Regions from separate parts of the Leucobacter sp. USHLN154 genome, predicted to be linked through region 1. Evidence: predicted binding sites of a transcription regulator. Region 1 holds the regulator's gene; the other holds the start of a gene.
The links. The regulator LexA, encoded in region 1, represses DNA repair genes until DNA is damaged. The targets are predictions, from matches to a motif close to TCGAACANNTGTTCGA.

Region 1 (7,238 bases):
ACGGTCGAGCACCTCCCACAGGTTGCCGCCCTCTTCCGTCCAGCCGCGCGCAGCGAGCGTCTCTCCGCGCACGTCCAGCCCCACGGCGACTCGCTCGCCGAAACGCGCGATCACCGCCTCAGTCCACTCCGGGTTCTCGAGCGCCGCAGTGCCGAGATTGACGCGCGTGGCTCCCATCTCAAGGGCGGCTTCGAGCGACTCGTCGTCTCGTATGCCCCCTGAGAATTCGATCTTCACATCGCCTGAGCGCTTGATGATCTTGCGCGCGACCGCCACGTTGCTCCCCCGGCCGAAGGCCGCGTCGAGGTCGACGAGGTGGATCCATTCCGCGCCCTGATCGATCCAGTCGAGTGCGGCGTCCACGGGATCGCCGTAGTTCGTCTCGGTTCCGGCCTCACCCTGGGTGAGCCGCACCGCCTTGCCGTCGACCATGTCGATCGCCGGAAGCAGTTCCAGCTTCGGGCGTTCGGCGAGTTCAGTCATGGGGGCTTCTCCTTCTCGGGTGTGCGCGGTCGGGCCGCACCAGCTGCGGCCCGAGCGAGTGGGGATCCGGCCGCGTGAGGTCGGTCTCGATGGACTTACAGAGTGTCGATCCAGTTGCGCAGCAGCCGGATGCCAGCGTCCCCCGACTTCTCCGGGTGGAACTGCGTCGCACTCAGCGGACCGTTCTCCACCGCTGCGATGAACCGCTCGCCGTGCTCGGCCCAGGTGACCAGGGGGCGGGTGGCCGGGGTGCGCCCTTCGATGGACCATTCAGTCGCGGCATTGCTGTGCACGAAGTAAAAGCGCTCGGCTTCGAGACCGGCGAAGAGTCTCGATCCCTGAGGCACGTCGACGGTGTTCCACCCCATGTGCGGGAGCACTGGCGCGTTGATCTGACGCACGGTTCCCGGCCACTGACCGAGTCCCTCGGTTTCGATTCCGCGCTCGATGCCGTGCGAGAACATGACCTGCTCCCCGACGCAGATTCCGAGTACCGGCAGGCCTCCTGCGAGCCGACGGTCGATGAGCTCGTCTCCGCGGACGGCGCGCAGCTGTCGCATCACGGCGTCGAACGCACCGACGCCGGGGACCAGGAGTCCGTCTGCTGCCATGACGGCGCCCGGGTCGCGCGTCAGCTCGACGTCGGCTCCCGCGTGGACGAGCGCCTTCACCGCCGAGTGCACATTGCCAGACCCGTAGTCGAGCACCGCCACCGTCTTGCGCGGCGCGTCGGAGGGAGCGCTCACAGCGCGCCCTTCGTCGACGGCACACCCGAGACGAGCGGATCGAGCGACTTCGCCTCGCGGAAAGCTCGGGCGAATGCCTTGAACTCGGCCTCTGCGATGTGGTGCGGGTCACGGCCGGCGCGCAACTCGAGATGCACGGTCAGCCGTGCGTTCAGCGTCAGGGCCTCGAAGAAGTGCCGCACCATCGAACCCGTGAAGTGACCGCCGATGAGATGGAACTCGAACCCGGCAGGCTCTCCCGAGTGCACGAGGTACGGCCGACCGGAGATGTCGACGACCGCCTGTGCGAGCGCCTCATCCAGTGGGACCAGTGCGTCGCCGTAACGCGAGATCCCGGCTTTATCGCCGAGCGCTTCGAGAATGGTCTGGCCCAGCAGAATCCCGGTGTCTTCGACGGTGTGGTGGACATCGATGTGCACATCGCCGACCGCGTTCACCGTCAGGTCTGTGAGCGAGTGGCGGGCGAACGCCGTGAGCATGTGATCGAAGAACGGAACCCCGGTCTCGATCTGCGAAGACCCCGAGCCGTCGAGATCGACGCTGACACTGATCTGCGACTCGCTCGTGGATCGCTCGAGCGAGGCGGTGCGCGGTGCTGCAGTCATGGTTGTCAGTCTATCTGCGTTCCCCAGGAACCGACGGTACGCCGGGATCGATCAGGCGCCGCCCGGCCCGAGTGCCGTGATCGCCTCGATCACCGCACTCGTCTCGGCCTCCGTGCCTGCGGTGATGCGCAGGTGGCCTGGAATGCTGAGATTGCGGATGAGGATGCCGCGTGCGCGCAGCGCTTCGAACGTGGCCGACGGGTCGGTGAACCCGCCGACGAGCAGAAAGTTGGCTCCCGACGGGTGCACGACGTATCCAAGGGCGGTGAGGGCGTCCGCGAGACGATCGCGTTGCGCACTGATGTCGGCCACCGTGGCGAGCATCGCGTCGGCGTGACGAATCGCAGCTGTCGCGGCCGCCTGGGTGAGCGCTGACAGGTGATACGGCAGGCGCACGAGCCGCAGGGCGTCGACCACTGCCGCGTCGGCGGCGAGGTATCCGAGACGCACGCCCGCGAACGCGAACGCTTTGCTCATGGTCCGCGATACGAGGAGCCGGTGGCGTCCGGGGAGCAGCGACACCGCGCTCTCACGCTCGGTGTCGAACTCGTGATACGCCTCGTCGACGACGAGCATGCCGTCGAACGCATCGTAAGCGGCGAGGATCACCTCACGATCGAGCGACGTGCCCGTCGGATTGTTCGGACCGCAGAGGATCGCGACGTCCGGCTGGTGCTCGCGCAGCGCTTCGGCGACGCCCTCCGGCGTGAGCGCGTAATCTGCGGGACGCTCGACAGCGATCCATTCGGTATCGGTTCCGGAGGCGAGCAGCGGGTACATCGAATACGTCGGCGTGAAGCTCAGCAGTGACCGCCCCGGACCGGCGAATGCCTGCAGCACCTGCTGCAGCACTTCGTTCGATCCGTTCGCCGCCCATAGCTGTTCCACGCTGAGGCCGTGGCCGAGGTACCCCGCGAGGGAGCTCCGAAGCTCCGTGAACTCGCGGTCAGGGTATCGGTTCACACCGGTTACCGCTCGAGCGAGTGACTGAACGATGTCGATGGCGACGTGCTCGGGAATGGGATGCGTGTTCTCGTTGACGTTCAGGCTCACCGGCACCGCGTCTTGCGGGGCGCCGTAGGGCTCCTGGCCGACGAGATTGTCACGAAGAGGGAGGTCGCTCAAGCTAGTCACCCGACCAGTCTAAAGCCGGTGAGCCCCCCGACGATCAGTCGGTCAAGCCCCGAGTTCGTCGCCCGACACCACGCGCGGATGATCTGAGTACCGCAGCGGAACGGCGATCGCATCACCCGCCTGCAGCGATGAACCGTCCAGCTGGTTCAACTGCACAATCTCAGTGATGACATCGCGAGGGTCGGCCGTCGGGTCGAGATCAGTCGCCAGCGACCAGAGCGAGCTGCCCGGCTGCACCACGACGTAATCGAACTGCTCGCCGTTCGGCCCCTCAGCCGCGGCCATCGCCTCCGGAGCCGCGAGTGCCGCCATGAGAGCGAGAAGACCGGCGACGAGCACCGTGGCGAATCCACCGAACACGATGCGCCCGCGCCGGGTCAGGCGGAGCGAGCCCGAAGCTTCGGTCGACTCTCGTGATTCCCGGCCCAGAACAGCAGATGCGCTCATGATGACTTCTCCTTAGTCTTGCGATGACGCGGGCGTGGAGCCCATGCGAACATCTGTTTCGAATATATATTCGATGAATCGAAACCGCAAGCGTCTTTTCGAAGATACGTTTCGCTCTTTTTCCGCGACACTCGAACATATGTTTGTCGGTCTTCGAATGCTGCGGCTAGGGTTTCGGTCAACGGGATCACTGAATCAGCACCCACCGACATTCATGGATCGCGCCCCATCCGCATCGCCCCCTGGGGCCAGAAAGGACAGCGATGAGCGACGCAGCCGCGCCCCGATCCACGAAGCCGCTGAGCGAGAAGCAGCAGGCGATCCTCGAGTGCATCGCGCGTTCAGTGGAGAGCCGGGGGTATCCGCCGAGCATGCGAGAGATCGGCGACGCGGTGGGGCTCTCCTCGCTCTCGAGCGTCACGCATCAGCTCAGCAGGCTCGAGCTGGGCGGCTACATCCGCCGCGACCCCAACCGGCCGAGAGCCCTGGAGATCCTGGTCGAGCTCGCCTCGACCTCGTCGGCGATCGACGACGCCCCCGCGCAGCGCCCCGAAGAGGCGGCGTACGTTCCGCTCGTCGGTCAGATCGCGGCCGGCGTGCCGATCACTGCGGAGCAGCAGGTCGAGGAGATCGTGCCGCTCCCCCGCGCTCTCGTCGGCGACGGACAGCTCTTCATGCTGCGCGTCGTCGGCGATTCGATGATCGACGCAGCGATCTGCGATGGGGATTTCGTGGTGATCCGACAGCAGCGCGAAGCCGAGAACGGAGACATCGTCGCAGCGATGCTCGATGGAGAGGCAACGGTGAAGGTGTTCCGCCGCCGAGACGGGCACACCTGGCTCCTGCCTCGCAACAGCGCGTTCGAGCCGATCCTGGGCGATCACGCGGAAGTACTCGGGCGCGTGGTCGCGGTCTTCCGCTCGGTCTGATCGCAGGGCGCGGCGTCGCCGCGGCGCAGCACCGCTGGACACCGACGCGCGAGTGCTGGCACCCACCCGCAGCCCTTCGCTCGCTGCGGCGGTTGCTTTGTTGAACCGAGTCCATCTACAGTGATCGCATGGCCACTGCGTCGATGCCGATTCCATCCACCCGTTCTCGAACGCCGATGCTCGCGCTCGGATTCCACCCTGATTGCGTGCCGTACGAGCGCGGACTCGAGCTCCAGGCCGAGGCGGTCGACCGCATCGAGCAGGGCCTCGACCGCGGAACGGTCCTCTTGCTCGAGCACCCGCCGGTGTACACCGCCGGTCGCCGCGCCGAGCCGGATGAGTACCCGTCGGACGGCAGTCCCGTCGTCGCCGTCGACCGGGGCGGACGAGTCACCTGGCACGGTCCGGGCCAACTGGTGTGCTATCCGGTCGTCCGGCTGCGGTCCGGCGCCGGCGTCGTCGACTTCGTACGCGCCCTCGAGACGGCGATCATCGACACCGTGGCCGCATTCGGCGTATCGGGCACACGCGTGGAAGGCCGCTCGGGAGTATGGGTGCCCCATCCTGATCGTCCGCCGACGAAGCTCGCACAGATCGGCTTGCACGCCCGCGCCGGCATCATCACCCATGGAATTGCGATCAACTGCTGCAACGACCTCGAGCCGTTCTCCCAGATCGTGCCATGCGGGATTCCAGACGCCGGCGTGACCACGCTGAGCGCACTCGCCGGTCGGAGAATCCCGCCCGAGATCGTGGCACCCGACCTCCAGGTGCACCTCGCCCATGTGATCGCGGAGTTCACCGCATGAGCGCGCGTCGCCTGCCTTCGACCGGCACGCGCCCCGAGCCGGAGGGCCGACCGCTCCTCCGCGTCGAGGCCCGCAACGCCGAGACTCCGATCGAGCGGAAACCGGAGTGGATCAAGACGCGCGCCCGGCTCGGCCCGGAGTACCGCCAGGTGCGCGACCTGGTCGCAGGCGAAGGGCTCCACACGGTCTGCCAGGAGGCCGGCTGCCCCAACGTCTTCGAGTGTTGGGAGGATCGCGAAGCAACGTTTCTCATCGGAGGTTCGATCTGCACCCGGAGGTGCGACTTCTGCATGATCACGAGCGGAAAGCCGCTCCCGCTCGACCGCGACGAGCCGCGCCGGGTCGCAGAATCGGCACGCACCATGGGCCTGAGGTACGCCACCATCACCGGCGTGACACGCGATGACCTGCCCGACACCGGCGCTTGGCTCTTCGCTGAGACCATTCGGCAGGTGCGCGCCATGAATCCCGGCGCAGGCGTCGAGGTGCTCGTCGACGATCTCGGCGGCCGGCCCGAGGATCTCGAGCAGGTGTTCGAGGCGGCTCCGCAGGTGTTCGCCCACAATCTCGAAACCGTGCCCCGCATCTTCCGCCGCATTCGGCCCGGCTTCCGATACGAACGCTCACTGGGGGTCATCACGAGGGCGCACCATGCGGGAATGGTGACCAAATCGAACCTCATCCTCGGAATGGGCGAAACGCGTGCGGAGATCTCCGAGGCGATGACCGAACTCAGAGCCGCAGGGTGCGAGATCCTCACCCTGACCCAGTACCTCCGCCCCTCGGCACGGCATCACCCGATCGCTCGTTGGGTGCCGCCAGAGGAATTCGTCGACCTGCACGACGAAGCGGAGTCGCTCGGCTTCTCCGGCGTGCTTGCCGGCCCGCTCGTGAGGTCCTCGTACCGCGCTGGTCGCCTCTGGGCGCGAACGATGCTGGCGTCCGGCAGAACCGTGCCCGCGGCATTGCTGCACCTCGCGGAGCGCACCGCGGGCTCGTATCCTCAAGCACTTGCGGGCCTGCCGCCCACCGAGACAGGGACCGGACCGGGCGGCGCTCGATCCGCGTGACGGTGAGGGCCTAGTCGACCGGGTTCGGAGTCAGCAGACCCAGCTCTCGGAGCACGGCGAGCACCTGCTCGTGCCGATTGAACGTGTAGAGATGCACGGACGGGGCCCCTCCCGCGAGCAGCTCTCGCGCCAAGGCGACGGTGTGCTCGACGCCGAGTTCGGGTGCGTAGCCGCCCTCTGCGTCCAGTTCACGCGCGAGTTCGATCGGGGCCGGCTGCCCGGCGAGCGATGCGACCTTGCGCAGCTGCGCACTCGTCGCGACGGGCATGAGGCCGGGAAGCACGGGAATGCGAAGTCCAGCCGCGCGTGCGTCCTCGACGAACGACAGGTAATCGTCTGCGCGGAAGAAGAGCTGCGTGATCGCGAGATCAGCACCGCTCTCCTGCTTCGCGACGAGCCAATCGATATCCTCTGCCCGTGAGCGGGAGAGCGGGTGGCCGTTCGGGTAGGCCGCGACCGCGGTACGACCGACGCTGGTCAGCGCCGGTCGCTCCGCTCGGGCCTCTGAGATCAACCGCACGAGTTCGAGCGAGCTCAACGACTCCGAGACCTCCGCGTCGCTCTCCGTCAACCCGCGCGGTGGATCCCCGCGCAGCGCCAGGAAGTCGTGCACTCCCGCATCCATGATCGCGTGTATCGCAGCGCTCACCGCCTCGCGCTGCTCCCCCACCGTCGTGAGGTGGGCGAGCGGCAGCGCACTCGTGTGATCGCGCAAGTAGGTCACGAGGTCGAGCGACGCATCACGGTTCGACCCGTTCGCCCCGTACGTCACCGAGATGAAATCGGGATCCGCGGCGGAGAGGTGCTGCACGGCGTGACCGAGCGCGAGCGCAGCCGCTCCTGAACGCGCGGGAAACACTTCGAACGAGAATCGCGCGCGAGCTGCACCACGACTCGGAAGCAGGAACGAGTTCACCGGCGCCCCTCCTGCCGCTCCACGCCGGGTGCGGCGTCTGCGGAACGGTGCGCGGGACGCGCGGCCGCAACGCCGGTGCGACCGAATCCGGCATACGAC
Region 2 (7,238 bases), 310 kb from region 1:
ATGCGCCCGTCGATGTCGTGCCGACCTGAGCGACCGCGTCGGTGATCACGGAGCCGTCGAGCTCCACGGGTCCGAGGATGTACTTGGCGGCTCCCGTGTCGTCGCACGTGATCAGGGGGCGATCCTCCGGGGCGTTGCCCGCGTCGAGCGCGGCATCCGAGGAGCAGGTGAACGCGTCGAACTTCTCCTGCAGTGCCGGTGTGATCCAGGCGACGTCGCCCGCGCTCTCCGGAATCGACTCGGGGTCGAGGCTCTCGTCGTACGGCGCCTCGTCATCGGCCGCAGCGTCCTGCGAGGCGGCGTCCTCCGACGCAGCGTCCTCGGAACCCGCGTCTTCAGCGGTCTCGCCGCCCTCCGCGCCTGGCTCTGCCGTCGCTTCATCGACATTCGCGCCGATGCCGTAGGTGAGCACGGGTCGGAAATCCAGGTTCGCAGACGCTTCGATGCGCTGCAGCGTCGCCTCGTCGGCCTTGCCCGGGATCGAGACCGAGATGTTCTGGCTCCCCTGCGTCGTGATCTCCGCCTCGGAGACGCCTGCCGCGTCGACGCGCTGCCGGATGATCGACACCGCCTGCTGCAGCTGGTCGCCGGCCACCGCTTCGCCACCGGTCTGCTCAGCTGCGAGCAGTACCTGCGTGCCGCCCTGCAGATCGAGCGCGAGCTTCGGCGTCCACGTCGCGTTGCTGTTGAACACGCCGTACGCGATCAACCCAGCGAGACCGACGATGAAGACGAGAAGGAGGATGAGGGAACGACGTGCCCTCCGGACGGCGGGTGAAGACGCCAAGACAGACTGCTTTCTCTAAACGTGGAAGGGGATGGCCGCGGCGACGCCGCGGCCATCGGTTCAGGCCTTCGGGGCCGAGCCGTTTCCCTGTCCATCGACGTCGGTGTCATTGTCGCCTTCGCGACGGGGATCGGCTTCGGGCGCCGGTGCGACGTCGCCGGGGGCGAACGGGTCGGCGACCGGAGCCGCGTCGGTCGAGCTGAAGCGCTCCCCGAATGCGGGGTCGTCATCGGGCGCGAGCGCGGAGGATTCCGCCTCGACGGGCGCGTCGACCGGCGTGACGACCTGCGATACCGCGTTGCGGTGGACGACGAACGTCGAGGTGCCGCTGCGCAGCGTGACCTTGTTGTCCTCTTCGTCGATCGAATCGATCGTGCCGAAGATGCCGGACTGCAGCATGACCTCCGCACCGGGGCGAACGCTGTTCTGCAGCTCGAGCTGGGCGGCCTGGCGCTTCTTGCCGTTCCGGAACATGAAGAAGATCAAGAGCGCGATCAGCGCGAACATCACAATTGTGATCGGGTCCAGAGGCACAAGGGTCCTTTCAACAGGCGAATTCGTGCCTCTCCTGAGGCACAGATTCGATCAGTTTACCGGGTCGCCGCTGAGAACACCCCACGTTATTCTGCGGGGAGCCCCGGAGGCACCTTGCCCAGGTGCTCCCACCCCGCTCGAGTGGCCACCCGCCCGCGGGGAGTGCGGGAGAGCAGACCGGTGCGCACGAGGAACGGCTCCACGACCGCCTCGATGGTCTCGGCCTCCTCGCCGACGGAGACTGCGAGCGTCGAGAGCCCGACGGGGCCGCCGTTGAATCGCTCGACTACGGCGCTGAGCACTTCGCGATCCAGGCGGTCCAGCCCGTGATCGTCGACGTCGTACAGGGCGAGCGCCGCCTGCACGGTCGAGGTGTCCCCGGGCAGGTCGTGCACGAGGCCGTAGTCGCGCACACGCCGCAGGAGCCGATTCGCGATGCGCGGGGTGCCCCGCGACCGACGCGCGATTTCATCGACGCCGCTCTCCGAGAGCGCGAATTCGATGAGCTTCGAGGCGCGGCCCACCACCTTCGCGAGCTCATCATCCGAGTAGAACTCGAGGTGCGCGGTGAATCCGAATCGGTCGCGGAGCGGGTTCGGGAGCAGACCGGCTCGCGTCGTGGCCCCCACGAGCGTGAACGGAGAGAGTTCCAGCGGCACCGACGTCGCACCGGCCCCCTTGCCGACCATGATGTCGACCTTGAAGTCCTCCATCGCGAGGTAGAGCATCTCCTCGGCGCTGCGAGCCATCCGATGGATCTCGTCGATGAAGAGCACCTCCCCCGGCGTCAACGCCGAGAGCACTGCCGCGAGATCGCCAGCATGCTGAATCGCCGGCCCCGACGTCTGATGCAGCGGCTTCTCGAGCTCCGTTGCGACGATCATGGACAGTGTGGTCTTGCCGAGACCCGGGGGGCCGGCGAGCAGGATGTGGTCGGGCGTGTGCCGTCGCATGGTCGCCGCATCGAGCAGCAGCCCGAGCTGACGCCGCACCTTCGACTGACCGACGAACTCGGCCAGGCTCGTCGGTCGGAGCGCGCCTTCGTATCCCTGTTCGGCCGCCGTGGCCTGCGCGGAGAGCTCTCCGGTCACCGAACGCCTCGCGATCCTCGTCCGCTGCGACCCGCCTGCAGGAGCGCCAGTGCCGCCCTGAGCAGGCCTGCACTGTCATCCGACGCACCGGCATCTCGTGCGTCTTGCACGGCCTGGCCGGCCTCCGCCTCCCCCCACCCGAGGCCGACGAGTCCAGCGCGCACGCCGTCTGCGATGGCATCAGAGGGCGAGACGATGCCGGCAGCGGCCGGGCCGGATTCGAAAGCGAGGTGCGAGAGCTTGCCCGAGAGTGAGAGCGTGATGAGTTTCGCCGTCTTCGGCCCGATGCCCGACACCTTGCGAAACGGCTTCTCGTCGTCAGCGGCCACGGCCGCCGCGATCTCAGCCGGAGTGAGGGCCGAGAGCACGCCGAGCGCGCTGCGCGGGCCGACGCCCGAGACGGCGATGAGATGCCCGAACACGTCGAGTTCCGCCTCGGTGGCGAATCCGAACAGCGTCAGCGAGTCCTCGCGCACGATGAGCGAGGTCTGCAGGCGCAATTCGTCTCCGGGCAGAGCCGCGGCGGCCCGGCCGCTCGGCACTTCGACGCGCATGCCGAGCCCTCCGAGCTCCACGACGACCCAGCCGGCACCCGCAGCGAGCACGGGCCCGCGAATCGAAGCAATCACATCATCACCCTAGAAGACGGGCGCCAGTCGCGGGACTCGCCACACCGATGATTCGAACATATCTACGAAACCGCCCTCCGCGCCGTGCGAGCGGGGTCGCTCCTCGTGCGTGTCTCACCTGCAACACGCCGAGGAGTGACCCCGCTCGCGGCGGTCGACGGCGGTCGACGGCGGTCGGCTGCGATCGACGGCGGTCGGAGACGACCGGCAGTGACCGGCAGCGCGTCAGGCGGTGGCCGACGCGGCCACGCCTTCGCGGGCCCGGTTGCGAACCGCGCGGTTGACCGCGCTCACGATCGCCTCAAGCGTCGCTCGGCTCGTATCCGCGTCGATGCCGACGCCCCACAGGCGCTGCCCGTCGACCTCGAGATCGACGTAGGACGCCGCGACGGCGTCGCCGCCAGAGCTCATGGCATGCTCGACGTAGTCGAAGAGCGTCACGGAGTGCCCGGCCTCGTTCAGCGCGTTGAGGAACGCGTCGACCGGTCCGTTGCCGCGCGCGGTGAGTCGCTGATCCTCTGAGCCGACGCGGGAGTCCACGACGAGTTCGGTGACGCCGTCGCCGGCGCTCGTCGCCGATGTGCGGAACAGCTTGTACCGCCCCCACGTCTCGGCATCGTCGACCTGCGCCGGCAGATACTCGTCCTGGAAGATGCGCCAGATCTCGTCGCTCGACATCTCGCCGCCGGCGGAATCGGTCACGCTCTGCACGACCGAGCTGAACTCGATCTGCAGTCGCCGCGGCAGGTCGAGATGGTGGTCCGTCTTGAGCAGATAGGCGACGCCTCCCTTGCCCGACTGCGAGTTCACCCGGATCACGGCTTCGTACGACCGCCCGAGGTCCTTCGGGTCGACGGGCAAGTAGGGCACGGCCCACTCGATCTCGTCGACGCTCGTGCCGGCCGCCTCGGCGTCCCGCGCCATCCGCTCGAAGCCCTTCTTGATCGCGTCCTGATGCGATCCGGAGAATGCGGTGTACACCAGGTCTCCGGCCCACGGACTGCGCTCCGGCACCCGCAACTGGTTGCAGTACTCGGCGGTGCGACGCACTTCGTCGAGGCGCGAGAAGTCGATCTGCGGATCGATGCCCTGCGTGAACAGGTTGATGCCGAGCGCGACGAGGTCGACGTTGCCGGTGCGCTCGCCATTGCCGAAGAGGCACCCCTCGATGCGATCGGCGCCCGCCTGGTAGCCGAGCTCGGCTGCTGCGACCGCGGTGCCGCGGTCGTTGTGCGGGTGCAGCGAGAGAATGACGTTCTCGCGATGCGCGAGATGGCGGCTCATCCACTCGATCGAATCGGCGTACACGTTCGGTGTCGCCATCTCCACGGTGGCGGGGAGATTGATGATGACCTTGCGCTCCGGTGTCGGCTCGAGCACCTCGAGGACCTCGTTGCAGACCTCGACGGCGTACTCGAGCTCGGTACCCGTGTACGACTCCGGCGAGTACTCGTAAAAGACCTCGGTGTCGGCGCAGATGTGCTCGCTCGACCGGCAGAGCTTCGCACCGTCGACGGCGATCTGCTTGATGCCTGCGCGATCGGACCGGAACACGACGTCGCGCTGCAGGATGCTCGTGGAGTTGTAGAGGTGCACGATGGCGCGTTTGGCGCCGATGAGCGACTCGTACGTCCGCGTGATGAGGTGTTCGCGCGCCTGGGTCAGCACCTGGATGGTGACATCGCCCGGAATCGCGTCGTCTTCGATGAGGTGCCGCACGAAGTCGAAGTCGGTCTGGCTCGCCGACGGGAAGCCGACCTCGATCTCCTTGTACCCCATCTTGACGAGCAGATCGAACATGATGCGCTTGCGCTCGGGGCTCATCGGATCGATCAGGGCCTGGTTGCCGTCGCGCAGGTCGACGGCGCACCAGCGCGGCGCCTCCGTGATGCGCTTCGACGGCCACGTGCGATCGGGGAGATCGACAGAGATGATCTCGTGGAACGGGCGGTACCGGTGGGTCGGCATCCCGGAGGGCTGCTGCAGGTTCTGCATGGACTCGTCTTTCTCGTCGTGGTCTTGCTCAGCCAAACACGAACACCGCGACGAGGGAGGCCAGAGACTGATTAGTTCGAAGTCGAGGACTCGTCGCGGCAGCTAAGGAGAAGCGAGCCGAACAGCATGCCGCTCACTCTAGCAGCTGCCGCGCCGGTTCGTGCGGCGCTGTGCGCGGCGCACTGGCGTGCCCTAGCCTGATGCTCATGACCTCAGGCACTCGCACCTCCCGTCGCGTCATCGGCACCCTCGCGATCCTGGCGGCGGCTGCAGCATGGGCACTCCCTCATGCTGCGACTCCCGCGGCCGCAGACGTCTCCGACTTCTCGTATCGCAGTTGGGACGTCGCCTACGAGATCGACACGGACTCCGAGGGCCGCGCGGTCGCGGAGGTGACCGAGACGCTCGTGGCGGAGTTCCCCGACTTCGACCAGAATCGAGGGATCGTGCGAGGGCTGCCCGAGGATTACGAGGGCAGCCCGACCGACCCGTCCGATTTCTCGGTCACCGACGCGTCGGGTGCGCCGGTGCCCTTCGAGATCGAAGAGGACGACGGCTTCGTGGCGGTGCTCACCGGCGACGACCGGTTCGTCCGAGGCGAGCAGACGTATGTGATCTCGTACACGCTCCGAGACGTCGTGCTCGCCCGAGAGGACGGCGCCGCAGACGAATTCAACTGGGACCTCGTCGACTTCGAGCACGAGCAGCCGATCGGCAGCTTCAGCGCGACGGTCGGGTTCGGTCCCGGCCTCGCGGATCGCGTCAACGGCAACGTCCGCTGCTATGTTGGCGCGCCGGGGTCGACCGACGAGTGCGAGATCAGCCGCGCAGCGAGCGGTTCGGAGTACTCGGTCAGCGGAGTCGAACTCGGCGCCCGCGAGGGCGTGACCGTCGCCATCGGACTCGAATCGGGCGCGGTCGTGCAGCCGTCGAGCCGTTTGCCGAACTTCGCGCTCGACACGCTTCCCCTCCTCATCGGAGGCGGCGCCCTCGCTGCGGCAGGCGTCGCCGCCGGTTCGGCGATCCGCATGCGCAGTCGGCGAAAGTCGGGGCGAGGCACGGTGGTGGCGCAATACGACGTGCCCGACGCGCTCCCGCCGCTCCTGGCCGGCCCGACCGCGGGAGTCACGACGCCCTCGGCGCCTGCCCAGCTCGTGCATCTCGCGGTGCGCGGCACCCTGCGCATCGAGGACGGGGAGCCGGAGCAGGGGCTGTTCGGACCGAAAGATGCGCAGCCGGTGCTGCGTCTCGTCGATCCGGCCCGCACGGCGGATCCGCTCGATGCACGCGCTCTGCACGCGCTGTTCCCCGAGCCGACGCCCGGGGCCGCGTTTCCGCTGCCGAAGAGCGACGAGAAATTCGGCAAGCGCATGCAGGAGTTGCAGACCGAGGGGCGCAAGGCGGCGGAGTCTCGCGGGTACTTCGAGAAGGTGCACAGCCGCGCCGCCCGCCGATGGGGCTGGATCGCCGTCGCGCTCGTACTCGTGCTCGGCGGGTTCACGGTCGCGGCCTTCGCGTTGCGCGGGAACGCGCTCCCCGCGGTCTTCATCCTGATGGGCGTCGTGGCGCTCATCACGGCGCTGGCGTCGATCGTCAAGCAGCGCGTGTACACGCCACTCGGCGCCGAGACGCGCGAGTACCTGCTGGGAGTCCGGGAGTTCATCAGGGTCGCCGAGGCCGATCGGCTGCGCGTGCTGCAGTCGCACAGCGGCGCCGAGCGTCAGGCCGACGGCTCCGTCGATGTCGTGCACCTCTACGAACGGCTTCTGCCGTACGCGATGATCTTCGGCCTCGAGAAGGAATGGACTCGCGTGCTCCAGGTCGCGTACGAGGAGCGCAGCGGATACGTGCCGCTCTGGTACCCCGGGATCGGACTCGCCGGCGTCTCGTCGTTCAGCAGCACGATCTCGCAGTTCACGAACTCGTTGAGTTCATCGGTCAGCTACACGTCGAGCAGCTCGGGCGGGTCGACCGGTGGCGGATTCGCCGGCGGCGGTGGCGGCGGCGGATTCTCCGGCGGCAGGTGACGGACGGGCTGGCAGTCTGCCGGCTCGGTCGCCTGCCAGCCCGAGCGGATCAGTTGAAGCCGAGTTTGCCCAGCGCTTTCGGATCCCGCTGCCATTCCTTGAGCACCTTCACTCGCAGTGAGAGGTAGATGCGACGACCGAGCAGCGCTTCGATCTCGTGTCGGGCCCGCTCCCC

Region 2: a site for LexA is predicted at 3,094-3,109, ahead of ruvA (Holliday junction branch migration protein RuvA). Genes of this name have one in related genera too.

What each region holds. Positions count from the first base shown of each region.
Region 1 covers NZ_JBBCXF010000001.1:565,912-573,149, reverse strand. Annotated here, with positions in the region: gene priA (bifunctional 1-(5-phosphoribosyl)-5-((5-phosphoribosylamino)methylideneamino)imidazole-4-carboxamide isomerase/phosphoribosylanthranilate isomerase PriA) at 1-483, opposite strand, end outside; gene hisH (imidazole glycerol phosphate synthase subunit HisH) at 579-1,229, opposite strand; gene hisB (imidazoleglycerol-phosphate dehydratase HisB) at 1,226-1,834, opposite strand; gene WFH23_RS02700 (histidinol-phosphate transaminase) at 1,886-2,968, opposite strand; gene WFH23_RS02695 (LysM peptidoglycan-binding domain-containing protein) at 3,011-3,415, opposite strand; gene lexA (transcriptional repressor LexA) at 3,658-4,344, shown strand; gene lipB (lipoyl(octanoyl) transferase LipB) at 4,473-5,153, shown strand; gene lipA (lipoyl synthase) at 5,150-6,223, shown strand; gene WFH23_RS02675 (methylenetetrahydrofolate reductase) at 6,234-7,139, opposite strand; gene WFH23_RS02670 (hypothetical protein) at 7,136-7,238, opposite strand, start outside.
Region 2 covers NZ_JBBCXF010000001.1:877,066-884,303, reverse strand. Annotated here, with positions in the region: gene secD (protein translocase subunit SecD) at 1-787, opposite strand, end outside; gene yajC (preprotein translocase subunit YajC) at 848-1,294, opposite strand; gene ruvB (Holliday junction branch migration DNA helicase RuvB) at 1,408-2,412, opposite strand; gene ruvA (Holliday junction branch migration protein RuvA) at 2,409-3,041, opposite strand; gene leuA (2-isopropylmalate synthase) at 3,267-5,036, opposite strand; gene WFH23_RS04095 (DUF2207 domain-containing protein) at 5,243-7,063, shown strand; gene era (GTPase Era) at 7,113-7,238, opposite strand, start outside.